DNA from 4 places in the Rhizobium sp. NPDC090275 genome. Region 3 is predicted to be linked to each of the others. Evidence: predicted binding sites of a transcription regulator. Region 3 holds the regulator's gene; each other region holds the start of a gene.
What was found. Region 3 encodes LexA, which represses DNA repair genes until DNA is damaged. Its sites were predicted from a motif close to TGTTCNNNNTGTGTTCNG; they were not measured.
Positions count from the first base shown of each region.

Region 1 (7,923 bases), 260 kb from region 3:
ATCACCACCTTCTCCTCGAACGTCGGCCGTATCCGCACCGTGGCTGAAGCCGCCGAAGCCGCCGGACGCGAAGTCCTGCTGCTCGGCAGCTCGCTGAAGCGGGTCGTCAACGTCTCCCGCGATCTCGGCCTGCTCGATGGCATCAAGCCGTTCATCGCCGAAGAGGAGTACGGTTATATTCCGCGCGAAAACGTCGTCGTCATCCTCACCGGCAGCCAGGGCGAGCCGCGCGCAGCGCTTGCCAAGCTCTCGCGTGACGAGATGCGCAACGTGGCGCTTGCGGCCGGCGATACGGTCGTCTTTTCCTCGCGAGCCATCCCGGGCAACGAGAAGGCCATTCAGGACATCAAGAACGGCCTCGTCGAGCAGGGCGTTCACATCATCACGGATAGTGAGGCGCTCGTTCACGTCTCCGGCCACCCGCGCCGCAACGAACTGCAGAAGATGTACGAACTGACACGGCCGACCGTCGTCGTTCCCGTGCACGGCGAAGCCACGCATCTGACCGCCCACAAGGAACTCGCGGAGCAATCCGGCATCTCCACCGTTCCGCGCGTGCGCAACGGCGATGTCCTCCGCCTGGCGCCCGGTACGGTGGAAGTGATCGACGAAGCCCCGCATGGCCGTATCTTCAAGGACGGCACGCTGATCGGCGATTTCGACGAAATGGGTATCGGCGACCGCAAGAAGCTCTCCTATGTCGGGCATGTCGCGCTGAACGTCGTGATCGACGCCCGCTTCGATATCATCGGCGAGCCCGACATGGTGGCGATCGGCCTGCCTGTGTATGACGATGAAGGCGATGAGTTCGAGGACACGCTCTATGACGCCGCGCTGAGCGCCTTCGAGAGCATTCCGCGCGCGCGCCGCAAGGATCTGGACCTGCTGCAGGAATCGATGCGTCGGGCGGTTCGCTCGACGGCCAACCAGATCTGGGGCAAGAAGCCGCTGGTCACCGTGTTCGTCACCAAGGTCTGACCCTATGCTCGGCCGCGTCAACCATGTCGCCATTGCCGTTCCCGATCTCGCAGCCGCCACGGCCGCATATCGGGACATGCTGGGCGCCACGGTATCGGCGGCCGAGGCATTGCCGGAACACGGCGTCACTGTCGTTTTCGTCGAACTGCCGAATACCAAAGTCGAACTGCTTGAGCCGCTCGGCCCGCAATCTCCGATAGCGGCCTTCCTGGAGAAGAACCCGTCCGGCGGCATGCATCACATCTGTTATGAGGTGGCCGACATCATCGCGGCCCGCGACCAGATGCTGGCCGCCGGGGCGAGGGTGCTTGGCAACGGCGAGCCGAAGATCGGCGCCCACGGCAAGCCCGTGCTGTTCCTGCATCCAAAGGATTTCTTCGGCACGCTGATCGAGCTCGAGCAGGTCTGATCGGCTGCGGCAGAGTGACCCAAACGTCGCCAAGACTGGACAAGCCCCTCAACACCACTTTGTATCGTCGCTGTTCCGTCTTATAAGGGCGATGGCCCGATGCGGCCGCTTGGGTGGGAGATCTTATGCTGCAGACATTTCTACAGGGCTTTGCCGTCTACTTCATCGTCTGGTGGATGACGCTCTTTGCCGTCTTGCCGATCGGCTTGCGGACGCAGGCGGAGGACGACGATATCGTGCCCGGCACCGTGCATAGCGCACCAACGCGTTTTCGGCCGCTCTTCACCTTCTCGCTGACGACGCTGGTCTCCGCCGTCATCTACACCCTCTGGTATGTCTCTTCGACCTATTTCGGCTGGGGCTTCGACGCCCTCCCGCAGATCGGTCCATCATTTTCGAATGTTTGAGAGCGCTTAAGGGCGTTTGCTCAGCAATTGAGCAGATGCGAGCGAAGGCGCGTCATACGCGTGTCATCAAGTTGCGGCATGCAGGTGCCGTAACGGAATGGGCAGCTTACGTTGCGGAAGATGGGCGTTTCGAGCGAGGGACGCGGTGTCAAAAAGCCAAAAAAAAACAAGGCTAAAAGCCTTGTTTTAAGTATCGCGTGATCCTTAACCGTTACCGGGGCTGCGACAAGCGCGCCTAAGATCTGATCCTCCCAAGACTTGACCGCGAAAATGGTAGGGATTTGAACTCCCTGCCTGTTTTGTGGGCTAAAGCTAGCTCAAAGATTGTGCTTTGTCATCAGATTTTTTTGCATTTTTGCTACACTCGAGTAAATTTTTTCTGTTGATAAGAGTTTCGCGCAAGTCATTATAATTTCGCCGCTTTCTTGGTTTCTTCGGTTTGCGGGCTCCAACTTGCTCTAAGAGAAGCCTGTGGAAATCCCTCGCGGGTTTCCTTCCTGCCGCGAAGCGGTTATGAACGCTGCCAACATTGTGATTGCCTTCGATTCCGCTATTTGGCGGCGTCTCAACAGCTCTGGAATTCGCCATGCGTCTGTCTCGCTACTTCATGCCCATCCTCAAGGAAAACCCCAAGGAGGCTGAAATCGTCTCCCACCGGTTGATGCTGCGCGCCGGCATGATCCGGCAGCAGTCGCAGGGGATCTACTCCTGGCTGCCGCTGGGCAAGCGCGTGCTCGACAAGGTCAACAACATCATCCGCGAGGAGCAGAACCGCTCCGGCGCCATCGAGCTGTCGATGCCGACCCTGCAGTCGGCCGAGCTCTGGCAGGAAAGCGGCCGCTACGACGCCTACGGCAAGGAGATGCTGCGCATCAAGGACCGCCAGGACCGTCCGATGCTGTACGGCCCGACCAACGAAGAAATGGTCACCGATATTTTCCGGTCTTCGGTCAAGTCTTACAAGGACTTGCCGCTCAACCTCTATCACATCCAGCTGAAGTTCCGCGACGAAATCCGTCCGCGCTTCGGCACCATGCGCTCGCGCGAATTCATGATGAAGGACGCCTATTCCTTCGACATGACCCGCGAAGGCGCCGAGCATTCCTACAAGAAGATGTTCGCGGCCTATCTGCGCACCTTCGATCGTCTCGGCCTGCGCGCCATTCCCATGCGCGCTGACACCGGCCCGATCGGCGGCGATCTCAGCCACGAGTTCATCATCCTTGCCGACACCGGTGAATCGGAAGTCTACAGCCACAAGGATTTCGTGAATTTCGATATCCCCTCGGTCGACACCAACTTCGACGACGTCGCCGGTCTGGATGCGATCTTCAAGAAGTGGACCTCGGTTTACGCCGCCACCTCCGAGATGCACGACGAAGCCGCTTTCGACGCCATCCCCGAGAGCGATCGCCTGTCCGCACGCGGAATTGAAGTCGGCCATATCTTCTACTTCGGCACGAAATATTCCGAGCCGATGGGCGCGAAGGTGCAGGGACCGGATGGCAAGGAACACGCCGTCCACATGGGTTCGTACGGTATCGGCCCGACACGCCTTGTTCCCGCCATCATCGAAGCATCGCATGACGAGAACGGAATCATCTGGCCGGCCTCGGTCGCGCCTTTCGATGTCGTCGTGATCAACATGAAGGCCGGCGACGCCGCTTGCGACGCAGCCTGCGAGAAGATCTACGCCGAGCTCTCCAAGGCCGGCGTCGATGTTCTCTATGACGATACCGACGATCGCGCCGGCACCAAGTTCGCGACTGCGGACCTGATCGGTGTGCCCGTACAGATCATCGCCGGCCCGCGCGCGGTCGCGAACGGCGAAGTGGAAGTCAAGGACCGCAAGACTGGCGCCCGCGAAACGATGACCATCGACGCGGCAATCAATAAGCTCTTGGGCTAAGAAAAGGCGGGAGGCGAAATGGCAGACGCAGCGGTGAGCCAGCAGGGATCCAAATCCGGCTCGGCTGCGGCCAGCAGGCCATTTTCCGCTTTCGAGCGACTTGTGGCGTGGCGCTATCTGCGCGCACGCCGCAAGGAAGCCTTCATCTCGGTGATCGCAGGCTTCTCTTTCATCGGCATCATGCTCGGCGTCGCGACGCTGATCATCGTCATGGCCGTGATGAACGGTTTCCGCACCGAGCTGATCTCGCGCATCCTCGGCATCAACGGCCACATGATCGTGCAGCCGGTCGATGGTCCGTTCACGGATTATCCGGCGCTGACCGATCGCCTGGGCGCCGTGCCCGGCATCAAGGTGGCGCTGCCGCTCGTGGAAGGCCAGACGCTGGCCTCCGGTGCCGGCGGTGCCGGCACCGGCGCGCTGGTTCGCGGCATCCGCGCCGAAGACCTGAGCAAGGTGAAAACCGTCTCCGACAACATCAAGTCCGGCGACCTCGTCGGCTTTGCCGCCGGCCAAGGCGTTCTCATCGGCTCGCGCATGGCGGATCAGCTGGGACTGCAGGCGGGTGACAATATTACGCTGATATCACCGGAAGGTGACGTGACGCCGATGGGCATCAATCCGCGCGTCAAATCCTACAAGGTCTCGGGCATCTTCGAGATCGGCATGTCGGAATATGACGCGACGATCATCTATATGCCGCTCGAGGAAGCACAGCTCTATTTCAACGCCGAAGGGCTGGTGCAGTCGATCGAGCTCTATGTCGACAATCCCGACAATATCGATGAGCTCCGCCCCAAGGTAGAGGCCGCAGCCGGCCGCCAGATCGCGATCACCGACTGGCGCCAGCGCAACCAGACCTTCTTCTCAGCGCTGCAGGTCGAGCGCAACGTCATGTTCATGATCCTGACGCTGATCGTTCTCGTGGCCGCCCTGAACATCATCTCCGGCCTCATAATGCTGGTGAAGGACAAGGGCAGCGATATCGCGATCCTGAGAACCATGGGCGCGAGTTCCGGCGCCATCATGCGGATATTCTTCATGACAGGCGCCGCGATCGGCCTGGTCGGCACCTTCGCCGGCGTGCTGCTCGGCGTTATCGTCTGTATCAATATCGAGAAGATCCGCGCGTTCTTCTCCTGGCTGTCGGGTACGGTGCTGTTCGACCCGCAGCTCTACTTCCTCAGCCAGCTGCCGGCCAAGATGGAGGTCGGCGAAACGGTCTCCGTCGTCGTCATGGCGCTGACGCTGTCTTTCTTCGCGACAATCTTCCCCGCATGGCGCGCTTCCAAGCTCGATCCCGTGCAGGCCCTGCGCTACGAATAAGGAATGCTGATTACATGAAGCGGAATACCGTTCTCAAGCTTTCCGGCGTCGAGCGTCACTATGGCCAGGGAGAGACCCAGCTTTCGATCCTCAAGAAGGCCGACCTGACCATCAACAGCGGCGAGATCGTCGCGCTTGTGGCGCCGTCGGGCACCGGCAAGTCGACCCTGCTGCATCTGGCGGGCCTGCTCGAGCATCCCGATGGCGGCGAAGTCACCATCAGCGGCAATGCCTGCAATGGCCTCTCGGACGACAAGCGTACGGCGATCCGCCGCAGCGAGATCGGCTTCGTCTACCAGTTCCACCACCTGCTTCCCGAATTCTCGGCGCTTGAAAACATCATGATGCCGCAGATGATCGCCGGCCTGCCGCGCAACGAAGCCAAGGTGCGGGCAGGGCAGTTGCTCGACTACATGCGCATCGGCCACCGCGGCGCCCATCGCCCCGGCGAATTGTCTGGTGGTGAACAGCAGCGCGTGGCGATCGCCCGCGCCGTCGCCAACGCGCCGAGCCTCCTGCTCGCCGACGAACCAACAGGCAACCTCGACCCCGAGACGGCGAGCTATGTCTTCGAAGCCCTGGAGGCCTTGGTGCGCCAGTCCGGCCTCGCGGCGCTGATCGCCACCCACAACCACGAGCTCGCGGCCCGCATGGACCGCCGCGTCACCATCGCCGACGGCAAGGTCGTGGATTTCTGAGATTTCACTGTCGGGTCAGGACCAGTCTAGCCGCCGCAGATCGACTGCCCGGTTTCGTCCTTCCAGTCGGCAATCGTGATCGTGCGCGCCTCGGCCTTCGCATCCTTGCCGTCCCGCTGCAGCTTGCCGGTGAGCGCATTGTAGTCGCACGAGCCGCCGCCATCGGGATTTAGCGTATCGTAATGGCTGTAGGTGTAGCCAGCGACGACGAACTGGTTGTTGCGGTAAGCAAGCGTCAGCGTCTGCTCCCACCGGTCGCGGCCGATGGCGCTGTTCTGCGAGTGGATGGCTATCGAGCTCTTGCCTGCCGCCTTGATCGACGGCTCCTGGCCGTAAATCCCTTCAGCCACCGTGGTTCCCCAGATCTTGCCGGGTGCGCTGGTCGTAAGCCGCAACAGGTCGTGGTCATCCCGCAGATAGATGTAGACGCCAAGCTGGTCGTCGGCGGCATCATCTGGGGCCTCGGCGAGCAGCGCCAGATCCGGCTTCCCGTCGCCGTTCCAGTCGCCGACGGCCGCATCGACGATGCGCGCGGGATCAGGATCCGCGCCGAAGGCCGCGTTGGCCGAAAGCAGGACTGCCACAAAGATGAATCGCCGCATGCTCGTCTCCCGTTTGCCGTTAACCAAACAGAAAACAATCCTGTTGACAACGGAACAAGAGAGGAACAAAATAAAAACATAAGAGCACAGGAGAGCCAAATGACTGACATGATCCGCGATATCGCAGCATTCACCTCCATCGCAATGTTCATTGCCAGCTTCTCTTTGATCTGCATGGCAATGTAAGAATAACGGGGACCGCATGACTGTCATGCGGTCCGATAGTACCCGTCTCTCTGGACATCGGCGTCCCCAAATCCGACAATGCATCCGATTCATACGGATGCGCGGAAAGGCATATCATGGCGGGCACTGAAAACGGCGCGAGCGACTTCATCGGCGGTACGCCGGGCTTCGTTCACCTGCGTGTGCACTCCGCCTTTTCGCTGCTTGAGGGGGCGTTGCCGCTCAAGAAGATCCTCTACAAGGTATCGGGCGATAGCCAGCCGGCGATCGCCATCACCGATACCAACAATCTATTCGTCGCACTGGAATTTGCGCAGAAGTCGATGGACGAGGGCCTGCAGCCGATTATCGGCTGCCAGGTCTCCATCGATATGGAAGACGGGCTTGAGACCGAGCGGCGCGGCGGCCAGCAACAGCTGGCGAAACTGCCGTCGATCGTGCTTCTGTCCGCCACCGACGCCGGCTATGAGCGGCTAGTGGATCTCGTCAGCCGCGCCTATCTCGGCGGCGAGGGAGGCGGGCAGGCGGTCCACATCAAGGCGTCGTGGCTGGACGAGCTCGGCACCGAGGGGCTGATCGCGCTGACCGGCGCATCGACCGGTCCGATCGATATGCCACTGAAAGATGGGCACATCGCGCCGGCGACCGCGCGCTTGCTGTCTCTGAAGGACAAGTTCGGCGACCGGCTCTACATGGAGCTTCAGCGCCAGGGCACCTACGACAAGCGCCACGAGCAGCGTGTGATCGGCCTTGCCTATGAGCACGAGATCCCGCTCGTCGCGACCAACGAAGCCTTCTTCCCGACCCGCGACGATTATGACGCGCACGACGCGCTGATGGCCGTTGCGCACAACGCCATCGTCTCCGACGACACGCGTTTTCGCCTGACGCCGGATCACTATCTGAAGAGCCGCGCCGAGATGGTGAAGCTTTTCGCCGATCTGCCCGAGGCGCTCGAGAACACGGTGGAAATCGCCCGTCGCTGCTCCTTCGTCCTGAAGACCCGCAAACCGATCCTCCCGCGCTTCACCGGCGCCACGGCTGATCCTGAAGAGGCGGAGCGCGCCGAATCGCTGGAACTTCGCCGCCAGGCAGTCGAAGGCTTGGACATGCGCCTCGCAACGCTCGGCATGTCGGCGGGCTACGAGGAGAAGGATTACCGCGACCGCCTGGAATTCGAGCTCAGCGTTATCGAGCGCATGAAATTCCCGGGCTACTTCCTGATCGTTGCCGACTTCATCAAGTGGGCGAAGCTGCAGGATATTCCTGTCGGCCCCGGCCGTGGCTCCGGCGCGGGCTCGCTTGTCGCCTACGCGCTGACGATCACCGACGTCGATCCGCTGCGCTTCTCGCTGCTCTTCGAACGCTTCCTCAATCCGGAACGCGTCTCGATGCCCGACTTCGATAT
Region 1 covers NZ_JBIVYL010000002.1:262,356-270,278, forward strand. The annotation lists gene ACIQUB_RS05505 (ribonuclease J) at 1-978, shown strand, start outside; gene mce (methylmalonyl-CoA epimerase) at 983-1,387, shown strand; gene ACIQUB_RS05515 (DUF1467 family protein) at 1,513-1,794, shown strand; gene proS (proline--tRNA ligase) at 2,381-3,703, shown strand; gene ACIQUB_RS05525 (lipoprotein-releasing ABC transporter permease subunit) at 3,722-5,029, shown strand; gene ACIQUB_RS05530 (ABC transporter ATP-binding protein) at 5,044-5,727, shown strand; gene ACIQUB_RS05535 (hypothetical protein) at 5,754-6,329, opposite strand; gene dnaE (DNA polymerase III subunit alpha) at 6,632-7,923, shown strand, end outside.
Region 1: the regulator LexA is predicted to act here: its motif matches at 6,380-6,397, upstream of dnaE (DNA polymerase III subunit alpha).

Region 2 (7,923 bases), on a different contig from region 3:
CGGCGCCCGAAAACACCTGCCCCGGCCGCGCCACCGACGTCGCCTCGACCGCCTGTCCGACCTTGACCGTATTGGCGAAACGCTCCGGCACCCAGTAGTCGACGAGGATTTCCGTGCGATCGTCGAGCGTCACGATCGGCGTCGTCGTCGAGACGTTGTCGCCGATATTGACAGGCATGATGCCAACGATCCCGTCGATCGGCGCCAGGATGTTGCGACGGTCGAGGCTCAGCTGTGCCGCCTGCAATTGCAGCCGCGCGTTCTGCTCGGCGATCTCCTGATCGAACACATCCATGCGCGACACGCTGGACTTGATATTGTTGTAGAGGCTGGACTTCTCGACCGCCGATTTCAGCGCGACTTCGGCCTGCCCCTTGACGATCACCTGCTCCTCGCTGTCGAGCTTGGCGATGATCTGCCCCTGCTTGACCCGGTCGCCGGACTTGACGAGGATTTCGCGGATGAGACCGCTCGCCTGTGGCGTCACCACCACCGAGCGGATCGCATCTCCCGTGCCGATCGCACCCAGCCGGTCGTTGACGACACCGGGTACCACAGCCTGCGTGACGACAAGCACGGCACCATTGCGGCCACCGCCACCATTGCCACCACCCTGGCGACGATTGCTCGCCTGCTCACCGCCAGCTGCAGGCGCTGCGGCGCGGCCTGCATTGTCAGGATCGATCGCCTTGCCAACAAGTGCTTCGGGAACGCCGGCATTGCGCAGCGTATCGCGCGCACCAGGCACAAAGACAGCCCATCCGGTAACGCCAGCGGCGATAACGATGAGACAGATCGTAAACTGCTTCCAAAATGACATTCACGTCTCCAGAGGGACTCGAGGTTGTCCAGGGTCGATCGAAAGAGGCGCTTACGTGGCAAATCGCCGCGCAACGCCGGAATTATTGTCCGATTGCAGGTCAGCGGCAAGCAAATTGGCCGCCCATTACAGCATTGTAATGTCAACTGTTGGTGACCGGCTGATGTCGGTCATCTCGCCCTGACGTTGCCGTCCTCGCAAAAGCGCGCACCCACAGGAGTGAATGTCCGCCGGACCGGCAAATAGTGCTTTCGTTTCTGATCATTCCGATGTTCTCTGCCGTCGCGCAATGGGCCGCAAGCGCGCCCGCCGCTCCATTCATTCAACAGCGAACGCAAAGAGGATGACGAGCATGCCGAAGATCACCACCAAGGACGGAACGAAGATTTTCTACAAGGATTGGGGCACCGGCCAGCCGATCCTCTTCTCGCATGGCTGGCCTCTCTCGGGCGACGCCTGGGAAGCGCAGATGCTCTATTTCGGCCAGAACGGCTACCGCGTCATCGCCCATGACCGCCGCAGCCACGGCAAGTCCTCCCAGACCTGGGACGGCAACAACATGGACCAGTACGCCGACGATCTGGCCGAACTGATCGAAAAGCTCGACCTCAAGAACCTGATCATGATCGGCCATTCCACCGGCGGCGGCGAAGTCGCCCACTATCTCGGCCGCCACGGCACCAAGCGCGTCGCCAAGGTGGTGCTGGTCGGCGCCGTTCCGCCGCTGATGCTGAAAACCGACGCCAACCCCGAGGGCCTGCCGCTCAACGTTTTCGACGGCATCCGCAATGGCACCGCGCTCGACCGCTCGCAATTCTTCCGCGACCTCTCCATGCCCTTCTACGGCTTCAACCGCGACGGCGCCAAGGTCAACGAGGGCCTGCGCGAGACCTTCTGGCTGATGGGCATGGCTGGCGGCATCAAGGGCGAATACGACTGCATCCACGAATTCTCCGAGGTCGACTATACCGACGACCTCCGCAAGATCGACAAGCCGACCCTCTTCATCCACGGCGACGACGACCAGATCGTCCCGATCGTCGCTGCGGCCCTGAAGTCCTCCAAGATCGTAAAGGGCGCCGTGCTCAAGGTCTACGAAGGCTCCAGCCACGGCCTCGCCCAGGTCGAGCCGGAACGCTTCAACGCGGATGTACTTGACTTCATCAAGGGGTGATCGGGTCACCGCGCGCTCGGGTGTTGGACGCTTGAAGCTCATCCGCGCCGTTCAACTCGCGGAAACGTGCTTAGATCCTCGGCACAAGGCCGAGGACGACGCCGAGCGAGAGGAAAGCTCTTCTACCTCAATAGGTTACAGACTCGACCCCCATTCTCAACCGTCATCCTCGGGCTCGTCCCGAGGATCTGCCAAGCCCTCGCTTTGCTCGACGTGAATGGACGCGAGGCGCCGCACCGGGCCACTATCCTTTGAAGCGTTGAAGCTCATCCGCGCCGTTGAACTCGCGGAAACGTGCTTAGATCCTCGGCACAAGGCCGAGGATGACGCCGAGAGAGAGGAAAGCTCTTCTACCTCAATAGGTTACAGACGCGACCACCATCCTCAACCGTCATCCTCGGGCTCGTCCCGAGGATCTGCTAAGCCCTCGTTTTGCTCGACGTGAATGGACACGAGGCGCCGCACAACGCCACCCGCTCCCCACCGCAACACCCAACATCCCGTGGACCGGGAATGAAACCAGAACATCTTTTCTGGTCTTTCCGATCCGAATCACTACATTACGCGCCATGAGCAACAGTTTCGACGATATGCCCTTCTTCGACGAGGAGCCGGGCGAAGCGCCGCGCAAGCAGCAGGCCCCCGCAGCTCCCGCACGAGGAGCGCCCGTTTCGGCTCCGGCATCGGGAGGTCTCGCCGCCCGTGCCATGGCCGCTCGTGGCGGTGCTCGAGAGCGGCCGGATTATCTCGATGGCCTCAATCCCGAGCAGACCGAAGCCGTCGAAACGCTGGAAGGCCCGGTCCTCGTGCTCGCCGGCGCCGGCACCGGCAAGACGCGCGTGCTGACCACGCGCATCGCCCATATCCTGAATACCAACCGCGCCTTCCCCTCGCAGATCCTGGCCGTCACCTTCACCAACAAGGCCGCCCGCGAGATGAAGGAGCGTATCGCCCATCTGGTCGGCGGCGCGGTCGAGGGCATGCCCTGGCTCGGCACCTTCCACTCGATCGGCGTCAAGCTGCTCCGCCGCCACGCCGAGCTCGTCAACCTGCGCTCCGATTTCACCATTCTCGACACCGACGACGTCGTGCGCCTCGTCAAGCAGCTGATCCAGGCCGAGGGCCTCGACGACAAGCGCTGGCCGGCCAAGCAGTTCGCCGGGATGATCGACACCTGGAAGAACAAGGGCCTCGGCCCCGCCGACATTCCTGAGGGCGACGCGCGCGCCTTCGCCAACGGCAAGGGTCGCGAACTCTACTTCGCCTACCAGCAGCGCCTCTCGACGCTGAACGCCTGCGATTTCGGCGACCTCCTGATGCATCCGATCGCGATCTTCCGGAAGACGCCCGATCTGCTCAAGGAATACCACCAGCGCTTCCGCTATATCCTGGTCGACGAATATCAGGACACCAACACCGCGCAGTATATGTGGCTGCGCCTGCTCGCCCAGCGCCCCAAGGGCGAGCCGCAGAATGTCTGCTGCGTCGGCGACGACGACCAGTCGATCTATGGCTGGCGCGGCGCCGAAGTGGACAACATCCTGCGCTTCGAGAAGGATTTCCCCGGCGCCAAGGTGATCAAGCTCGAGCGCAACTACCGCTCGACCGCCCATATCCTGGGTGCTGCAGCGCACTTGATCACCCACAATGAAGGCCGCCTCGGCAAGACGCTGTTCACCGACCGCCGCGACCCCGATGATATCAAGGTGCAGGTCCACGCCTCCTGGGATTCGGAGGAAGAAGCCCGCGCCATCGGCGACGAGATCGAGCAGCTGCAGCGCAATCAGCACAAGCTGAACGACATCGCCATCCTCGTGCGCGCCTCCTTCCAGATGCGCGAGTTCGAAGATCGCTTCGTCACGCTCGGCCTCAACTACCGCGTCATCGGCGGCCCGCGCTTCTACGAGCGCCTCGAAATCCGCGATGCCATGGCCTATTTCCGCCTGGTCGCCCAGCCAGCCGACGATCTCGCCTTCGAGCGCATCATCAACACCCCCAAGCGCGGCCTCGGCGACACGACCGTGCGCGCGCTGCACGATTATGCCCGTGCCCGCGACATCCCGATGCTGGCGGCAGCCGCCGACATGATCGAGACGGACGAGCTGAAGCCGAAGGCGCGCAAGGCGCTGTTCGACGTGATTCAATCTTTCCGCAGATGGCAGGAAAGGCTTGAAAACACATCACATACCGAGCTTGCCGAGCAGATCCTCGAAGAGTCCGGCTATACCGACATGTGGAAGGCCGACAAGACCGCCGACGCCCCCGCCCGCCTCGACAACCTGAAGGAACTCATCCGCTCGATGGAGAGCTTCGAGTCCATGCGCGGGTTCCTCGAGCATGTCTCGCTGGTCATGGACGCCGAGCAGAACGAGAACCTCGACGCCGTGTCGATCATGACGCTGCACTCGGCCAAGGGCCTGGAATTCGAGACCGTCTTCCTGCCCGGCTGGGAAGAAGGCCTCTTCCCGCACCAGCGCTCGCTCGACGAGACCGGCCGCGCTGGGCTGGAGGAAGAACGTCGCCTCGCCTATGTGGGGCTGACCCGCGCCAAGCGCCGCTGCCACATCTGGTTCGTCTCCAACCGCCGTATCCACGGCCTGTGGCAATCGACCATCCCCTCGCGCTTCCTCGACGAACTGCCGGACACCCATGTCGAGGTCGCCGAAGTCGAGCAGAGCTACGGCGGTTACGGCCGCGGCGGCTATGGCCAGTCGCGCTTCGACAAGGCAGAGCCCTTCGCCAACAGCTATTCCACCCCCGGCTGGAAACGCGCACAGCAAAACAGCAACGACGCCACCCGCGACAACTGGGGCTCCCGCTCCGGCCACTCGGTCGAGCGCATCGGCTACGGCGAAAGCGGCCCGAAGACCCGCACCATCGACGGCGAACTCGTCGCCAAGTCGACAGCCACCCAGCCCTCGAAATTCACCGTCGGCGACCGCGTCTTCCACATGAAGTTCGGCAACGGCAACATCAAGATGATCGAGGGCAACAAGCTGACGATCGACTTCGACAAGGCCGGCGAGAAGCGGGTGCTGGACGGGTTTGTCGAGGCGGTCGGGTAGAGAAGACGCGGCGGCCCAAAGCCGCCGTCACCCTTTCGTGACTTCGCATATAACCCCACCTCCCGCATACTCCCGGCGCCCGCACCATAGTCACGGGCCTAAATAGGAGGATGCCATGAAACGCTACTCTCTATCCCTGATCGCAATGTCCCTTGCACTGGCCATCGTCGGCAACCCGGCGATCGCGCTCGCTTGCAACAAGATCGTCGGGACGTGATCAGCTGAATGAATAGGGTGAGCGGGTGAAAGCTCGCTCATCATCTTCATCCCCTCACCCCAAGATCGGCATCGACCCCAGCCCCAATATATCGTTGAGCAGCGCCAGCCCAATCCCCACAGCCACGATCGTAAGCCCGATGAGAAACAGCCGTCGCGAACGGTCGTATTTGGCGGCGATCAGCGAATCCCGCGCGAGGAGATCGGCGAAGACTTTCACCTGAAGCGCGATGCCGACGATGAGCAGCAGCATCGGCGCGATGTCGATCGGGCTCCAGTCGTTCGGGTTGGAGACCCATCGGCTGATGAAGGTGAGGCAGAAGCCGAGGATGATGCCGGCGGCGGTCAGCGAGCCGTTGCGGAAGGTGGCGTCGATCTTTTCTTCCGGATCCGGCTCGGGCATGGCTCTGGCTTTCGGTTGAACGGCTGATCGAAGCAAGGCAGAAATCGCGCGAAACGGCAAGAGCGGCCGAAGATTACAAAAGCTTCACTAAAATATCATGTTTTAATCTTGCCAGCCCTCTCGGCCCCGGCTAGGTAAGACACACATCTGCCGCATCAGCTCCTTGAGAGCGGCGCCGCACGTAAGCGTTAACGTCAACCAACGCGCTGATCGAACCCGAAGCCGGGGTGCGAGCGGCGCGGCGTGCCTGCGTCCTGAGCGTCCCGGTCCTTGAAGAAGGAACCAAAGATGACGGCCAACACCACGCCATCCGCCACCGAAAAGCGCCACCTGATCGAACGCGTCCGACATGAACTGAAGCGCCGCGTGCTCACCGTCCGCCGCGTCGAACACGTCACGCCGCAAATGCTGCGCGTCACGCTCGAGGGGCCCGATCTCGAAGGCTTCGTCAGCCTCGGCCATGACGACCACGTCAAGATCCTCGTGCCCCGCCCCGGCGAGGAACCGGCGTTTCCGGAGATGGGCCCCGAGCGCAAGCTGCTGATCGACCCGGAAAACCGCCCGTCGCTGCGCGACTACACGCCCCGCCGCTATGATCCCGTGGCCGGGGAACTCGACATCGACTTCGCGCTGCACGAAGCAGGCCCCGCCACCGATTGGGCGCTAAACGCCAAGCCCGGCGACAAGCTCGGCCTCGGCGGCCCACGCGGCTCCTTCGTCGTCTCCACCGATTTCGACTGGTACCTGCTGGTTGGCGACGAGACCGCCCTGCCCGCCATCGGCCGCCGGCTCGAGGAACTCCCTGAAGGTGCCAAGGCGATCGTCATCGCCGAAGTCGCCGGCCCCGAGGAGGAGCAGCCCTTCGCCAGCAAGGCCGACCTCTCCGTTACCTGGCTGCATCGCGGCGCACAGCCGGCGGGCACCACGGACGATCTCGAACAGGTGCTGCGCGATATCATGTTGCCCGAAGGCGACGGCTATGTCTGGATCGCTTGCGAAACCGTCCTCGCCAAGCGCCTGCGTGTCGTCATGGTCGAGGAGCGAGGCCATCCCAAGCCCTGGATCAAGGCCGCCGGCTACTGGAAGCGCGGCCAGGCCGATTTCCACGAGACGCACGGGGATTGAGGCGCGGCGCGATGCCGTCCCCTCGGCCCTCGGCCGGAATGGATACGGGTAAGGCGGCGCTGCCGGTGTTTGCGGGCGTCGCGTCAGAGCCGCACCGTTGCATTCTCGGCGACGTGCTTAGATCCTCGGCACCTTGGCCGAGGATGACGTCGCGAATGGGGTTTTCGCTGCGGAAACAAGCGGTTGATGGCTGTCACCCGATGTCTGGCTGCACCGTCACTCCACTCTCGGCGTCATACTCGGGCTCGTCCCGAGTATCTGCTAACCGCGCCACTTGCTCGACGGGAATGGACACGAGGAAAGACAGCGCTGCGGGTGTTCGCAGGCACCAAGTCAAAGCCGCACCGTTGCACTCTCGGCGACGTGCTTAGATCCTCGGGACAAGCCCGAGGATGACGCCGCCTGTGGGGTTTTCGCTGCTGAAACAATCGGTTGCCGGGTGCCCCAGCCCCGAATCGCCTCACACATAGAGTAAACGAAATCTTAATCCCGCCCACCGACCTCGGTCAATCGGCTGAAATTCATCACAACATTCCCCTTTTGACGCCGCCGGCAAATCACCTTAGCCCGTCCCTGTTCGTCCATGAAGGACGGTTTTCACGATGGACTCGCAAAGGAGATTCAAGTGACCAGTGTTTCCTCCCTGGGCGGCAACGGCTCCCAGTATATTTCCAGCCTCGACAAGAACGGCGACGGCATCGTCTCCGCCGACGAGCTGGCCGCAGCCAACACCACCAGCAGCACGACCGCGACAACGACGACCAAGGCCTCGACGGCAAACAGCACCGCCGATAGCGCCAGCGTCACCCAGAAGATCGCAGCCGACATCCTCTCCCTGATGCTGCAGCTGCAGCAGTCGAGCGAAAGCGACGACGGGTCCAGCGACGATGGCAGCCTCTCCGGCAACAGCCCGAAGGGCATTCTGGCGCTGATGGACAGCAACAACGACGGCAAGCTTACGACCAGCGAAGTTCTCTCCGCCGATCCGTCGAAGATCGCCGAAAGTGCCGGCGCCGGCGACAACACCGCCGTCACGCAGATCCTCACCGACATGCAGACCGCGATCCGCGCCTACCAGACCACCTACGGCTCCTCGCTCGCCTCCGATACCGACAACACG
Region 2 covers NZ_JBIVYL010000001.1:632,397-640,319, reverse strand. The annotation lists gene ACIQUB_RS03035 (efflux RND transporter periplasmic adaptor subunit) at 1-820, opposite strand, end outside; gene ACIQUB_RS03030 (alpha/beta fold hydrolase) at 1,173-1,994, shown strand; gene ACIQUB_RS03025 (UvrD-helicase domain-containing protein) at 2,564-5,059, shown strand; gene ACIQUB_RS03020 (hypothetical protein) at 5,331-5,678, opposite strand; gene ACIQUB_RS03015 (siderophore-interacting protein) at 5,967-6,803, shown strand; gene ACIQUB_RS03010 (hypothetical protein) at 7,429-7,923, shown strand, end outside.
Region 2: the regulator LexA is predicted to act here: its motif matches at 2,504-2,521, upstream of ACIQUB_RS03025 (UvrD-helicase domain-containing protein).

Region 3 (7,923 bases):
CGTGCGGTCATGCCGGTTGCCAGCATGTGACCGTGGTCGCGGTAAGCGGTGATGACCTGGTCACCTTCCTTCTGCGCCATCTGCATGCCGACGACGACAGCTTCCTGACCGATATAAAGGTGACAGAAACCGCCGATGAAGCCCATGCCGTAAAGCTGGCCCGCCTTCTCTTCGAAACGGCGGATGAGTAGCATTTCGCGATAAGCCTTGAGCTCTTCGTCACGATCGAAATCGGCCACCGGGCCGCCATTCGATGCCTTGGCTGCGGGCTTTGCGCTTGTCTTACGGCTGGAAACGGTCGCGTTTTTTCGCGGAGCCATTCAACCCTCCCTATGGGTTTATCGGTTCTTGGGTGGTGCGCACCATAAGGAAGAAATTTCGCCGCAGCAATGCCATAATTGCATGGCTCGTATTCATCAATAAGCCATTGATAAATATCAATTTATTTCGATTAACCGGAATCCAGTTAATTCGAATAATGATTGAATATGACGACCTCATCGGCGCGGGAGAAGTTCAGCTGAAGACGGGCCTTCTCGTCCAGCATGTCCCTATCCATGGAACCATCACTTAGGAGCGCCACCTGCTTTTCAAGGTGTTCGCGCTTATTTTTAAGCACGGCCAGCTCTCTTTCGCGCGTGATGCGCTGGCGCTCGAACACTTCGGTCGCGCGCAGGCCGTAGTCGCCATGGATGCAATGGTAGCCGAAGTAGGAGAGAAACGCGACCGCCATCGCCGGAATGACGAAACGGCCGATCTTTTTCTTCTTATGATGCTTGGTCCACATACACGCATTCTCGAAACGCATTACCCTTGACCAGAAGACTACCGGGCAGAGATTAACCGTCCGTTGACTATGAACGCGGCGCAACAAAAAACCCGCGCCGGTGAAGGCGCGGGTTCCAAATGCCTGAAATAAGACGACTTAGCCGCGAAGGATCGAACGGCCGGCGTACTGGGCCTGCGGGCCGAGGCCCTCTTCGATGCGGATCAGCTGATTGTACTTGGCAAGACGATCCGAACGCGACAGCGAGCCGGTCTTGATCTGACCGCAGTTGGTCGCAACGGCGAGATCGGCGATCGTGCTGTCTTCGGTTTCGCCCGAACGGTGCGACATGACGGCGGTGTAGGCTGCCTTGTGCGCGGTGTTGACGGCGTCGAGCGTTTCCGTCAGCGAACCGATCTGGTTGACCTTGACGAGGATCGAGTTGGCGACGCCCATCTTGATACCATCGCGCAGGCGAGCCGAGTTGGTGACGAAGAGATCGTCGCCGACGAGCTGAACCTTCTTGCCGGCCAGATCCGTCAGAGCCTTCCAGCCATCCCAGTCGTCTTCAGCCATGCCGTCTTCGATCGAGATGATCGGGTACTGGGCAGCGAGCTGTGCCAGGTATTCGGCCATTGCGCCCGGCTCCAGCGTGCGGCCTTCGCCTTCCAGAACGTACTTGCCGTCCTTGAAGAATTCGGTCGAGGCGCAGTCGAGGCCGAGGTGGATGTCTTCGCCAGGCTTGTAGCCGGCTTTCTCGATCGACTTCATGATGAAGTCGAGGGCTTCAGGAGCGCTCTTCAGGCCCGGTGCGAAACCGCCTTCGTCGCCGACGTTGGTGTTGTGACCCTGGGCAGCCAGTTCCTTGCGGAGCGTGTGGAAGACTTCCGAGCCCATGCGAACGGCTTCGCGGATGGAATCAGCGCCTACAGGCAGGATCATGAATTCCTGGAAGTCGATCGGGTTGTCGGCATGCGCGCCGCCGTTGATGATGTTCATCATCGGAACCGGCAGCAGGTGCGCGGAAGCGCCACCAACGTAGCGGTAGAGCGGCAGGCCGGCAGCTTCAGCGGCAGCCTTGGCAACGGCCAGCGAAACGCCGAGGATGGCGTTGGCGCCGAGGCGCGACTTGTTCGGCGTGCCGTCCAGTTCGATCATGATGTTGTCGATCTGGATCTGGTTTTCAGCGTCGATGCCGCCGATGGCGTCGAAGATTTCCGTGTTGGCGGCTTCGACGGCCTTTTCGACACCCTTGCCGAGATAACGCTTGCCACCATCGCGGAGTTCGACGGCTTCGTGCGCGCCGGTCGACGCGCCCGACGGAACGGCGGCGCGGCCCATGCTGCCATCTTCGAGATAGACATCGACTTCGACGGTGGGATTACCACGGCTGTCGAGAATCTCGCGGGCGATAATATCGGTAATAGCGGTCATCGGCTCTTCTCTGCTTGAGGGTGGATAAATCGTTTGAAATTCGTCTTTAATCGAAGATGCGCAAATTACAATGGCAGTTCGGAGCCGTTTTGCGCATGCTTCGCCGCTTTATTCCTCGTGGCCTAATACACGAACGTGTCAGTCTTTTGAACGTCAGCCCTTGGCGATGGCGTCGAAGGCCAGCAGCTTTTCCAGCAGGCGCGGCATATCCTTGAGATAGACCATGTTCGGGCCATCCGACGGCGCGTTGTCGGGATCTTCGTGCGTCTCGACGAACACACCGGCGACACCGACGGCGACCGCCGCACGCGCCAGCGTTTCCACGAATTCGCGCTGGCCGCCACTGGAGCCACCCTGCCCGCCCGGCTGCTGTACCGAATGGGTCGCATCGAAGACAACAGGCGCACCCATGGCTTCCATGATCGGCAGAGAGCGCATGTCGGAGACCAGCGTGTTGTAGCCGAAGGAAGCGCCGCGTTCGCACAGCATGATGTTCGGGTTGCCGCTGGCATTCAGCTTGGCCAGCACGTTCTTCATGTCCCAGGGCGCCAGGAACTGGCCCTTCTTGACGTTGATGGCGCGGCCGGTCTTGGCGGCGGCGACCAGCAGGTCCGTCTGCCGGCTAAGAAAGGCCGGGATCTGCAGCACATCGACGACAGTGGCGACTTCGGCGCACTGCTCCTCGGTGTGGATGTCCGTGAGAACGGGGAAGCCATATTCCTTCTTGAGATCGGCGAACACTTCAAGCGCCGTTTCAAGCCCGATACCACGCTGGGCCGACAGCGACGTGCGGTTGGCCTTGTCGAAGGAGGACTTGTAGACAAGGCCGATACCGAGCTTGTCGCAGAGCTCCTTTAGCGTGCCGGCGATCATGAAGGCATGGTCGCGGCTTTCCATCTGGCAGGGGCCGGCGATCAGCGACAGCTTGCCGGTGTTGGAAAACACCACACGGCCGGCGCCTTCGCCAACGGCCACCTCGGAATTGGTTTCAGTCATCGTTTCTCCTCGAAGGCGAAGAGCGCGCCCTGGCCGGGTGCGGCCTTCACCAGAATTCGATTGTTCTTGCGTGTATAGGTGATCCCGTTAGCAGCCAAATGCGCCTCTGTCACGGCGAGATCGGCAACGGAAAAGACAATCGCCGCGCCGCGCAGGCCGCGATCGGCCTTGGGCTCGGAGAGATCGTAATAGGCGTTCAAGCCATCCGGCGACAGGATATTGATACGGGCGTTGCCGGCATCCAGACTGACACCGAAGGCCTCCTCGCGGGTCGCCTGCGCATCAGACGCCAACTGCAACAGCGGCGCGAACGCCTTCGGATCGGAGGACGAGAGCACGATCGACAGGATGCCCAAAACGCCGTTCGCATGCGTTTCCAACGCCTTGCGGTCGCTGGGCAGCGGGTTGACGCGCTGGCAGGCGAAGAGGAAGAAATCGGGCGCGCGTAGATCGGCCGCGAAAGCGAGGCGGAACGCGGCGGTCGCCTCGGAACTATCCGGCATCTTCATCTGCCTGGCAAATTGCAGCATCTCGCCGCCGCTCATGCCATCGGCGAGAAAGCGTGTGTGATCACTGTCGGCATCAGGCGTCCCGAAGACGATCGCCGACAGCCCGTCATCGCCGCAGCGGAAGCGAAAGGCGCGGTCGCGGGCGGTGAAGACGTTGCCATCGCCGATGGCCGCTTCGTAAGTCTCCAGGCTGGCGATGCCGAGCGGCTCGAGATAGGTTTTGTCGGCGAAGAAGACGCAGGCATTCTCGGTGCCGAATGGGTGCCGCGCATCGGCGGCGACGGTAAAACCGAGCTTACCCAGGCGCTCGCGCGCCATCTCGATGTTGACGACCGGCAGCACCACGTGGTCCAGAGGATGGGGGTCACTCATCAGCAAATCCTCCCGAAATCGGCAGAGATGTGCGCTGGCTTTCGCCACAATGCAAGAGGCGAGCCCGGTTAAATCGAATGAAGTGCAAAATCGCGACGATTCCGAGCCAAGTTTTACGAAAATTTAGGCACTTGCGGAACACATATGGAACATATAGTGTCCGTTCTGGCTTTGTTTCACGACTCTGGGGTTCATTTCGATGCTGACACGCAAGCAACAAGAACTGCTTCTGTTCATTCATGAGCGGATGAAAGAGTCGGGCGTTCCGCCATCCTTCGATGAAATGAAGGATGCACTCGATCTCGCATCAAAATCCGGCATTCACCGGCTGATCACCGCGCTGGAAGAGCGCGGCTTCATTCGCCGGCTGCCGAACCGAGCGCGCGCGCTCGAGGTGATCAAGCTGCCGGAAGCCTATAATCCGAGCCTGCAGCCGCGACGCGGCTTCTCGCCGAGCGTCATTGAAGGCAGCCTCGGCAAGCCGCAGCCGGTGGCCGCAGCCCCTGCCCCGAAGGCCGCGCCGAGCGCCGACAACGGCAACTCAGCGTCCGTTCCCGTCATGGGCCGCATCGCCGCCGGTGTGCCGATCTCGGCGATCCAGAACAACACCCACGACATCACCGTCCCCGCCGACATGCTCGGCTCCGGCGAGCACTACGCGCTCGAGGTCAAGGGCGACTCGATGATCGAAGCCGGCATTTTCGACGGCGACACCGTCATCATCCGCAACGGCAACACCGCCAACCCCGGCGATATCGTTGTGGCGCTTGTCGATGACGAGGAAGCGACGCTGAAGCGCTTCCGCCGCAAGGGCGCCTCGATCGCGCTGGAAGCCGCGAACCCGGCTTACGAAACGCGTATTTTCGGGCCCGACCGCGTCAAGGTTCAGGGCAAGCTCGTCGGGCTTATTCGCCGGTATCACTGAGTGGTGACGTCACTAGTTGGTGACGGATCATCGCTGAAGCTGTCGTTGCGCCAGTCATAGGCGCGATGGCGCATCCACGGGCGACCGACGCTTTCATAGGCTGTTTTGACGACCGGCGCCCCCTGCTCGTCGATGCGGATTTCGACGGCGCCCGATCGCCTGAGGGTTTCGCCGGTCAATAGCATTGCGCCGGAACGGCATGTCGCCTGGCGCAGACGGACAGGCGTGATGACGATATCGGCAACGTCGCAGGCAGGACCGAGATAGGCGGCGTTTTCGAGCATCGCGATGATGTAGCCGCTGTCGAGCGCTGTCACGCACCAGGCCGTCTTCAGGCACTGAAAAGCGCTGTCATTTGTGGACGCTGCGGCATCGCGCATCATGGCGCGGGCTTCGCCTTGTTGTTTCAGTGTCAGCCTTGGTCGCGGCTCTCCCCTCTTCGGGATGGGCAAGGCCTCGCCTTCAAGCATGTCAGGCGGCTTGTGTTCTTCGATCGCGAGCGCGCGTTGCCATTGCCCGAAGATGAAGTCGGGCGGGCGTTCGCGGTTGCTGGCGAGGCCGTCGCCTGTGACTGCCGCCACGAGGCTCCCATCCTCGGAGACGACCAGCTCGGGCGCAGGTGCCGCAGGCAGCAGAACAACGACGAGCGTTGCAAGCGCGGCTCCCACAGCGCCGATCCATCGCAGCCGTGTCCGCATCAGCCCCCAGACTAGGAAGCCGAGCACGGCGATCGGGAAATACCATTCCGGTATCCGCCCGATATCGACACTGCCGCCCCAGCCGGAAACCATCTTGGCGATGTCGATCACCAGATCCAGCCCGAAGCCGGCGACGGTCCATAGTGGCGCGTCCAGACCAAAGGGCGTCGCCAACATCGCGAGCATTCCGAAAGGCATGACGATGAAGGAGATAACGGGCATTGCAAGCAGGTTGGCGGGAAGGCCGTAGCCGCTCAGCCGATGAAAATGCTCGATCGAAAACAGCGCCGTCGAGAAACCGCCGATCATCGAGGTCAGCGCGATGCCGCCAAAGAAGCGAAGCGTGACCATGACCGGCTTTATCGCGGGATGCGTGAGAAAAACGCTTTCGCGATGCCGCCTCCTAGTCCAGACAGCAAAGCCCGCGACCAGCGCCAGCGTCGCGGCGTAGGACATCTGGAAGCTGGGGCCCAGCACCTCCGATGGTGACATCAGGATGATCAGCAGCGCCGAGAGCGCGATGTTGCGCAGGCTGATCGAGGGGCGATCGAACAGCACCGCGACCAGCATGATCGCCATCATGATAAAGGCGCGCTCGGCGGAGACGGCGAAGCCCGAGATCATGTAATAGGCGGTCAGCGCCAGAAGCGCGCTGCCGGCGGCGAGCTTCTTGGTCGGATAGGCCTGCGCGAAGCCAGGAAACAGTCCAAAGAACAGCCGCAGCCCGACAAAGCAGATGCCGGCCGACAGCGCCATGTTGAGGCCCGAGATCGCGACGATATGCGCGAGGCCGGATTGGCGCAGGGCCTCCGTCGTCTCGTTGGAGATAGCGCGTCTCTCATCGGTGACAAGCGAGGCGGCGAAGGCGCCGGTATCATCAGGCAGGATGCTGCGAATGCGGTCGCCAATACTGCTGCGCAAGCCGTAGAGCCATTCCACGGCGCGATCGGCGGCAGAGAGATCGGCGATATCGGTCTGCGACGCGATGGGCTGCGGAACGCCGTAGAAGAAGCCGTTGGCGCCGATGCCGTCGAAATAGGCGGAGAAGGCGAAATCGTTCAGTTCGGGGAGCGCAGGTCCGGCTGGCGGCGTCAGGCGCACACGGCCTCTGAGCCATCCGCCGACCGCGACGGGCTCTCCTGCACGCGCGACGAGCGAGACCTGCTGCGGCGAACGCTTGAGCGCGGGCTCGTCCGTGCGCGTTACCCTGACGATGTAGCGCCAGCGGCCGTTGTCATCTCCCTCGCGCCGTTCCACGCGGCCGGTCACAGTCGTGGTCACCGGTGTGTCGAGAACGATGGTATCAGCGCGCCACGTCTCGAGTTGCGCCGCGAACATGCCGAGGACGACAAGCAGGCCTGATATCGCCACGCGGCGGGTCGCGACGCGCGCAGCGCCGGCCAAGACAAAGACGAGACCGAAGAGGATAGCCCAGGCAAGGAGCCGCATAGGGGGCATATCGACGGCGAGCCGGAACCAGGCGACGGCGCCAGCGCCGAGGAAGACGGGCGACGCCAGGAAAAAGCGGCCGTGGTCGAATTCCGTGCTGAATGCCTGTGCTGCGAAGGATGCCTGACGATTGATCCCTCGGCTTGCGCGACTCAGAAAACCCGACGTCGACTGCGTCAATGGCGCGCGCGTCATTATGGCACGGGCATTTTGCCCTGTTACGGCCGGCAAATTGGCAATTTGCGCCGCTTCGGGTGGCATCAAAACGACGTGACTGGCATTCAACTCCGGCATGCAACGACACCCGAAAGCCACCCTGACCTGCAATCAGAATGAGGCCGGTGGAGCCGAAACGCAACTATAATCGTTTGAATTCAAACGGGAAATAAAACCATCAAAAATGTCAGGTTTATCATTGACTTCCGCTATGCGGAGACGACATCGCTGGAGTGCTTAAAAGTTGATACTGCGATGCACAAAATGGCATCACGGTAACTTGGCATTAGGCGCGCGATCATATAGCTATCGCAGACGACGCTTAACCCTATGGCGCTTTTAAGGCGCCAACCGCCAGTTTGGAGGATCAGAATGACGGATCAAAGCGCAACACTGAAACTCGGTGAGAAGACAGTCGACCTGCCGGTCAAGAGCGGCACGATCGGCCCTGATGTCATCGATATCGGCGCCCTCTACAAGAACACGGCTTCCTTCACGTACGATCCTGGTTTCACCTCGACCGCATCCTGTGAATCGAAAATCACTTATATCGACGGC
Region 3 covers NZ_JBIVYL010000002.1:522,430-530,352, reverse strand. The annotation lists gene pdhA (pyruvate dehydrogenase (acetyl-transferring) E1 component subunit alpha) at 1-320, opposite strand, end outside; gene ACIQUB_RS06905 (septum formation initiator family protein) at 467-787, opposite strand; gene eno (phosphopyruvate hydratase) at 926-2,200, opposite strand; gene kdsA (3-deoxy-8-phosphooctulonate synthase) at 2,354-3,196, opposite strand; gene ACIQUB_RS06890 (VOC family protein) at 3,193-4,077, opposite strand; gene lexA (transcriptional repressor LexA) at 4,277-5,002, shown strand; gene ACIQUB_RS06880 (ComEC/Rec2 family competence protein) at 4,996-7,410, opposite strand; gene gltA (citrate synthase) at 7,738-7,923, shown strand, end outside.

Region 4 (7,923 bases), on a different contig from region 3:
CTCCGTTGCGCCCGGCGACCGCGTCAAAATCATCTCGGAATAAAAAGAGGCCCGGCTTGCGCCGGGCCAGTTGCATCACTGGGGAGTAATCTCGGAGTAATCGGGGTCAGTGCGCTGCCATATACGGATCGGCGCTGACGAGCGCTGTCCGGAGCTTTTCCATCGCGCGGCTTTCGATCTGGCGGACGCGCTCCTTGGAGATGCCGAGGTCGGCGCCAAGCTCTTCCAGCGTCGCTCCGTCTTCGGCAAGGCGGCGGGCGCTGATGATCTTCATCTCGCGTTCGTTGAGATGCGTGAGCGCGGACGCAAGCCAGACCCGGCGGCGTTCGCCGTCGATCATGTTGGTGACCTGTTCATCGGGCAGCGGCTCGTTGCTGACGAGGAAGTCCATCTTCTCGGCGCTGTCGGCATCGCCAGACACCGATGGTGCCTGCAGCGAGGCGTCGTTGCCGGAGAGGCGTGCATCCATGGTCTGGACGTCGGAGAGGCTGACGCCGAGTGCCGCGGCGATCTCCTGGTGGATCGATTGCAGCGTCAGCTGCGTATCACCCTTGGCGAGCTTGGCGCGCAGGCGGCGCAGATTGAAGAACAGCGCCTTCTGGGCCGAGCTGGTGCCGCCGCGCACGATCGACCAGTTGCGCAGGATATAATCCTGGATCGAGGCGCGGATCCACCAGCTTGCATAGGTGGAGAAACGGACATCACGCTCCGGCTCGAAGCGGGCGGCGGCTTCCAGAAGGCCGACATAGCCTTCCTGGACGAGGTCGCTCATGGGAAGTCCGAAGTTGCGGAATTTCGCAGCCATCGAGATGACGAGGCGCATATGCGCCATTGCGATCTGGTTGCGTGCCCCACGGTCGTCGTTGTGCTTCCAACGGACAGCGAGGTCGTGTTCTTCCTCGCGGGCAAGATAGGGAGCCGCCATGGCGATCTTGATCATGCGCCGGTCTGCAGACATGTTCTTCATATCGGTCTCCTGAGTTCAGACTTTTAGCCCTAAAAAAGGGCAAACAAGGCTTGCTTCCGGACGTTGCGGACCGGATCAAATTCATGGCTGGAAGATATGAAGGCCTAACTCTGGACGTCTCAGAGAGAGGCCCTAGTTACTGCTATGTGCTGGTTATGCCGCGAGCCCAGACCGTTTTCTTCACGTTGCCAAACCGGCAATTTGTGGAAGGCATGATCCGCTCCTCGTCGCATCCTGACATGAAAACCGGACCTCCAGCGAAATTGCTTTCTCCCGGAAGTCCGTGGTGACAGTGTGTAAACGCGCGACTGTGGAAAAGGTTCCAATAAAAAAACCCGGCACGATGGCCGGGTTTTTTGGTAAGAAGAAAGCCTGAGATCAGGCTGCTTCTTCCTCTTCTGCTTCGTCTTCTTCCACAGCCTTGCCGCGCTTCGGACCCTTGTTCAGGTTCGTTTCGACGAGGCGGACGGCTTCGGTTTCCGAGAGCTTGTTGACGGCGGCGATTTCGCGCGCCATGCGGTCAAGCGCTGCTTCGTAAAGCTGGCGTTCGGAATAGGACTGTTCCGGCTGGTTTTCGGCACGATAAAGGTCGCGAACGACTTCAGCGATCGAGATCAGGTCGCCGGAGTTGATCTTGGCATCGTATTCCTGCGCGCGACGGGACCACATGGTGCGCTTGACGCGCGCCTTGCCCTGCACGACCTTCAAAGCACGCTCGACGAAATCCGTCTCGGAAAGCTTGCGCATGCCAATGCTCATGGCCTTTGCGACCGGCACTTTCAGGCGCATCTTGTCCTTCTCGAAATCGATAACGAAAAGTTCGAGCTTCATCCCGGCAACTTCTTGCTCTTCGATAGCGGTGATGGTACCGACTCCATGAGCGGGGTACACGATCGATTCACCGGTCTTGAAACCATGGCGGGCTGCTGAAGGCTTTTTCTGCTGGATCGTCATTCTTGTCAAAAACTCCCTGTTACGCTTCCGGCCAAGGCCGGAGCCGGGTCAGTCAGGCCCGGATGAGACGGTCGGATCCGTCGGGTGACTTTACTTCTGGTCCCACCGGGAAGAAGCAAGCATATTCAGACACGCAATCTTGGGGCGTGACAGCTCAAGATCATGATATGTCACGGAAATCGCGCTTGGATTTGTTTGCTTTCGTGGTGGTTTGGGGCATCCTTGATGCCGCAAAAGGAACAGTGTGTGAAAGTTACCACAAAAATATGAGGAAATCAATAATTTACTGCGTATGAGTCATGCGGGCAACACATGTCGCCCCCATAAGTCATGCATATCCGCCGTGAGATTGGGCATATTCCGGCCCTGTCTCAGACTATAGTATCAATGGGCGATCAATCGCCGGCGCCGGGCTTTTCCGAGAAGTATTTCTCGAACTTTCCGGTCTCGCCATCCACGTCCTTGGCGCCATCCATCGCGTCCTTCTTGACGGTGATGTTGGGCCAGATGCTGGCGAACTCGGCATTGATCTTCAGCCACTTGTCGAGGCCCGGTTCGGTGTCCGGCTTGATCGCCTCGGCGGGACATTCCGGCTCGCAGACGCCGCAGTCGATGCATTCGTCAGGATTGATCGCGAGGAAATTCTCGCCTTCATAGAAGCAATCAACGGGGCAGACTTCAACGCAATCGGTATATTTGCAGCGAATGCAGTTGTCGGTCACGACATAGGTCATGAAGAACTCCAGGATTTTCACGCAGACGGGGCCGGGCAACCTGGAACGTCGCGCCTTTCCCCTGGCCGGAGACGGACATGACCAGTCTTGGGAACTGCCACGCCATCCGGCAAGTTGCTTGTGAAGTATCGGCTTTAGTGCCGGATTTCAAGGATAAAGAAAGCGCGAAAGCGGCGAGTTTGGAGACGGATTTTCTAATCGTCGTCGGACATCAGGCGGTCGATTGCGCGGCGCTCTTTCTTGGTCGGGCGTCCAGCGCCCGTATCGCGGGTCGCCTGCTCGTAGGGCGTCAGCTGTTTGCGGTCTTGCGCGGAGGGTGAGATGTCGTCGTAGAGGAGGCGAGCCTCCTCGAAAGGGCCGCGCCGAGCGCCGCCGGATTTGACGATCAGAACGAACTCGCGGCGGTCGAGCGAGAGCTCGATCCTGTCGCCGGTCTTGATCTGATGGCTGGGAAGATTGACGCGCTCGCCGTTGATGCGCACATGCCCGGATTGGACATGGGCCTGCGCCAGCGAGCGCGATTTGATCATGCGCGTGAAGAACAGCCACTTGTCGATGCGCTGGCGCGAACCGCTTGATGGCTGTGTCTTCTCGCTCATCGATTACTTCTTCATCTGCTCCTTCAAGGCAGCGAGCTTTGCGAAGGGCGAATCCGGATCGACCGGCTTTTCCTTGCGCGGGGGCTTTGCCTCGAAGCGCAGCGGCTGGGAGCCGCCACGGTTGTTGTTGCGGTCGTCGCGACCCTTGCCACCACGGTCCTGACGGTCGCCGCGCTGGTCGTTGCGGCCCTGGTGCGGCTTGCCGCCGTCCTTGCCGCGGTTCTGGCGGTTGCCGTCGCGGTTCTCGCCTTCGCCGCCCTGGCGACGATGGCCGTGGCCACGATCCTGGCGTTCACCCTGGCGTTCGCCACGCTCCTGACGCTCACCCTGGCGTTCGCCGCCACGGCGTTCGCCATGGCCGCGTGCCTGACGCTGGTTGCCGTCGGTGCGGCCGCCAAGGCGCCAGAGCAGAACCGGCTTCGGCTCTTCGGTTTCGGCAGCCGGTGCTTCCGCTGCGGGCGCAGCTTCGGCAGAGGCTTCCGTCGCGGTTGCTTCGGCGACTGGTGCTTCAGCAGCCGGCGCTTCGGCAGCAGGGGCTTCGGCAGCCGGTGCTTCCGCAGTCGTCTCGTCAGCAGAGGCGCTGTCGGCATCGTCGTGCTCGGCCGCTTCAGCGGCGGCGTCAGCGGTTGCTTCCGTCGTAGCTGCTGCGGCCGGCGTCGCGGCGGCGTCCTGTGCTGCCAGATAGGTGGCTGCTTCTTCCGCCTTCACAGCGTCGGCGCGGTAGCCGAGACCCTTCAGGATCTCTTCCATGTCCTCGAGCGTAGCGCCGAGAATGGAGAGCATCGCCGTGGTCGTGGTGAAGCGGCGGCCGTCATAGGCACCCTCTGGGCGGTTCGGCTGACCCGGCTTCCACTGCAGCAGCGGACGGATGATGTCGGCCAGGCGCTCGAGGATATCAACGCGAACGGCGCGCTTTCCAAGGAAGCGGAAGCCCGCCAGCTTGTAGAAATTGCGCTCATAGCTCGGATCGGTGACGACAGAGGTACGGCCGGCGGCCAGAACCGGAATGAGGTCGCCGTAGCCCGGCTTGTCGAGACCGTCGTTCTTCAGTGCCCAGAGCAGCGTGATGAGCTCGGCCGGAGCCGGCTTCAGGAGCGCTGGAACGAAGATGTGGTAGGCGCCGAAGCGAACTCCGTAACGGCGCATCGAGGCGCGCGCGTCCTGATCGAGCGACTTAACCTCTTCGGTCACGTCACGACGGAAGAGCACGCCGAGATTTTCCACCAGCTGGAACGCGAGACCCTTGGCGAGGCCCTGCAGGTCTTCAGCGCGCGACAGATCGTCGAGCGGCTTCAGCACGGTCGAGATGTGGTGATTGACGAAGCGTTCCAGGCGGGCGGCGACGTGGTCGCGCGCGTTGCCGGTCAGCTGTTCGTCGGCAAGCAGGATCAGGCGCGGACGCATGATGTGCTCGGTGCCCGCCAGACGTGCCACGGGATCGCCGAGCCAACGGATCGAGCCGTCGGAGCCGATCGCCAGATCGCCGTTGCCGGACGCGTGAATACGCGCTGCGCGGGCTTCGAATTCCAAAGCAAGCGCCTTTTGCGAAGCAGCCTGGACAGCCTTCGCGTCCGGACCATCCGCTCCCGATACAGGCGTGAACCGGAAACCCGACAACTGCCCTACATGATGTCCTTCTACGAAGACATCGCCATTTACACTGATTTCAGCTTCCAGCATCGCATTCTCTCTCAGGCGCTTCATGAGCACAGATGTCCTGCGATCAACAAAGCGTTTCGTCAACCTTTCATGTAACGCATCGGACAATCGATCTTCGATTTCCCGCGTCTTTTCCTGCCAGTGTGTCGGATCGGCAAGCCAGCTGGGCCGATTCGATACATAGGTCCACGTCCTTATCTGCGCGATTCGCGCCGAAAGCGTGTCAATTTCACCGTCAGTTCGATCTGCGCGGTGCACTTGTTCGGCAAGGAAATTCTCATTTACCGTGCCATAGCGCACGAGATCGGAAAAGAGGGTCGCGATCAGATCGGCGTGCTGGGCCGGCGTAATGCGCCGATAATCCGGCAGCGCGCAGGCCTCCCACAGCTTTTCGACCCTCGCCGGCGTGTCTGCCAGATCGCGGATCTCGGGATAGCGCGACAGCTGTTCGAGCGCCTGCTGGTCGACAGCCGGCAGCGCGCGCGTCAGGCCGGGCACGCGCGGTCCGGTTTCAAGGCTGGCGCGCAGCGTCTGTATCGACTTGAAGTCGAGGTCCGTGGTGCGCCACTGCAGCACCTTGACGTTGTCGAAGTGGTGGCCCTCGATGCGGCCGACCAGCTCCTCGTCGAACGGATCGACATGGCCCGTCACGCCAAAGGTGCCGTCGCGCAGATGGCGTCCGGCGCGGCCGGCGATCTGGGCGAGCTCGGCGGGATTGAGGTTGCGGAACTGATAGCCGTCGAACTTGCGGTCCTGTGCGAATGCGACATGGTCGACATCGAGGTTGAGCCCCATGCCGATCGCGTCCGTCGCCACCAGATATTCGACGTCGCCTGCTTGATACAGCGCCACCTGGGCGTTGCGGGTGCGCGGGCTCAACGCGCCGAGAACGACGGCTGCGCCGCCGCGCTGGCGGCGGATGAGCTCGGCGATCGCATAGACCTCGTCGGCCGAAAAGGCGACGATGGCCGAGCGCTGCGGCAGGCGGGTGATCTTCTTCTGGCCGGCGTAGAGCAGGTGCGACAGGCGCGGACGCTCGACGACGGTGATGCCGGGAAGCAGATGCTGGAGGATCGGCCGCATGGTGCCGGCGCCGAGCAACAGCGTCTCGTCGCGGCCGCGCAGATGCAGGATACGGTCGGTGAAGATGTGGCCGCGTTCGAGATCGCCCGATAGCTGCACTTCGTCGATGGCAACGAAGGCGGCCTTGGTCTCGCGCGGCATGGCCTCGACGGTGCAGACCGAGTAACGCGCGTTCGGCGGCGAGATCTTTTCCTCGCCGGTCACCAGGGCTACGTTGTGAACACCGACCTTTTCGCAGACACGCGTGTAGACCTCGCGCGCGAGCAGGCGCAGCGGCAGGCCGATGATGCCGGTGCTGTGGGCAACCATCCGCTCGATGGCATAATGGGTCTTGCCTGTATTGGTTGGACCGAGCACCGCGGTCACGCCGCGCCCACTCAGTATCATCGGCTGCGATGTCAGTGTCTTTGTCCTGCAGACGGGGCGGGGGTGCCCCGGGGGTAAAACCAAGCTCCTGATCCGAAGCAGACAAACAAATGGACAGCCGCTGGCGCAAACGCAAGGGCTGATTTCAATTTCACCGGCGGATTTTAGCTCTCGCGAATAGCTTGTGGAATGCTCGCATAGCGATTCGGAACAGCAGTAGAACGAATCGGAGACGAATCGCTGACTCCCGATGATTCAGGGTTTGTTCACTGCTAAGTATTGATTTTGAATCACTTTTTCCCACCAGATGCTGAATCGGAAGATTCTCGTTTGGCGTGTGTCGAGGTTTTTGTTCGGCGGATAAGGAAGGGGCGTGTAGCGGTGACTTCGGGGCCGCCGGAAATGTAAAAAATCCGTTTCGAAGCAGGCTCGATCAAATCCGGAACAAAGAGAAGACGAATCAGCGACTTTGCCGATTTCCCGATTTGTTCACGACAACCTATTGTATTTTATAGAAATTTTAACCATAGGCGCAAATGCGCTTTTGGCGCCGCGTCATCTATGCGTGAGCGTGAGAATGCCAGGTGACGTCGGCTTACCTGCTGAAAAATATTGTCCTCTTGGAAAAAATAGACGGAACCAAAAGCCGGCTTACGTGTTTCTGGCTCATTCAAACTCGAAATGCGCTGAGGTCACGGGATATGCTTGGAACGATACTACTCATTATCCTTATTCTGCTTTTGCTCGGAGCCCTACCGAATTGGGGTTATAGTCGCAGCTGGGGCTATGGACCTTCTGGCGGTTTGGGCTTAGTTCTTGTGATTATTATCATTCTCGTACTCATGGGCCGCATCTAAAGCGCGCCAAAAACCCTGGGAGACATAGTTATGATGAAGAAGATTGTACTCATCGGCGCTCTGGTCGGCGCGCTCGCATCCTGCACGGCCACGGAACAAGGCACCGCGATCGGCGCCGGCACCGGCGCTGTCATCGGCGGCGCGGTCAGCCACAGCTGGGGTGGCGCCGCCGTTGGCGCCGTTGCCGGTGGTCTCGCCGGCGCGCTCATCGGCCAGTCGGTCGAACGCCGCGGCTACTGCGTCTACCGCGACCGCTACGGCCGCCGCTACGAAGCACGTTGCCCGCGCTGATGATTTTGGCCTGAGCGATCGGGTCTACGGATAAGAAAAGGCGTCGGCTTTCCGGCGCCTTTTTGTTTTGACCTAGTGTGGCGATATTAGCGTCTGATCGCTCAAGCGGCGATTTCGCCGATAAGCGCGCCTGCGGGAATATTCCATTCCCTGCTCAGCTTCCTGATCTGATCCAGGTTGATTTCCCGCTTGCCATTCAGAAGATCGGCCGCTCTCGCCTTGGAGCCAATCACGGCCACCAGATCGGCACGGCTGTAATTGTTGGCCGCCATCACCGATTTAATCACCTCGACTGGGCTCGCCACCGGTATCGGGTAATGCTTGGCTTCATATTGCTCGATCAGCAAGACGAGCGCATCGAAATGAGCGGCCGCATCGGACCCTTCGTCGGGTTCGTTTTCGAAATATGGCCT
Region 4 covers NZ_JBIVYL010000010.1:42,960-50,882, reverse strand. The annotation lists gene ACIQUB_RS23350 (M48 family metalloprotease) at 1-43, shown strand, start outside; gene ACIQUB_RS23345 (RNA polymerase factor sigma-32) at 107-967, opposite strand; gene ACIQUB_RS23340 (CarD family transcriptional regulator) at 1,346-1,921, opposite strand; gene fdxA (ferredoxin FdxA) at 2,317-2,655, opposite strand; gene ACIQUB_RS23330 (RNA-binding S4 domain-containing protein) at 2,850-3,254, opposite strand; gene ACIQUB_RS23325 (helicase-related protein) at 3,258-6,383, opposite strand; gene ACIQUB_RS23320 (DUF3309 family protein) at 7,064-7,219, shown strand; gene ACIQUB_RS23315 (YMGG-like glycine zipper-containing protein) at 7,250-7,510, shown strand; gene ACIQUB_RS23310 (transcriptional regulator) at 7,612-7,923, opposite strand, start outside.
Region 4: the regulator LexA is predicted to act here: its motif matches at 6,569-6,586, upstream of ACIQUB_RS23325 (helicase-related protein).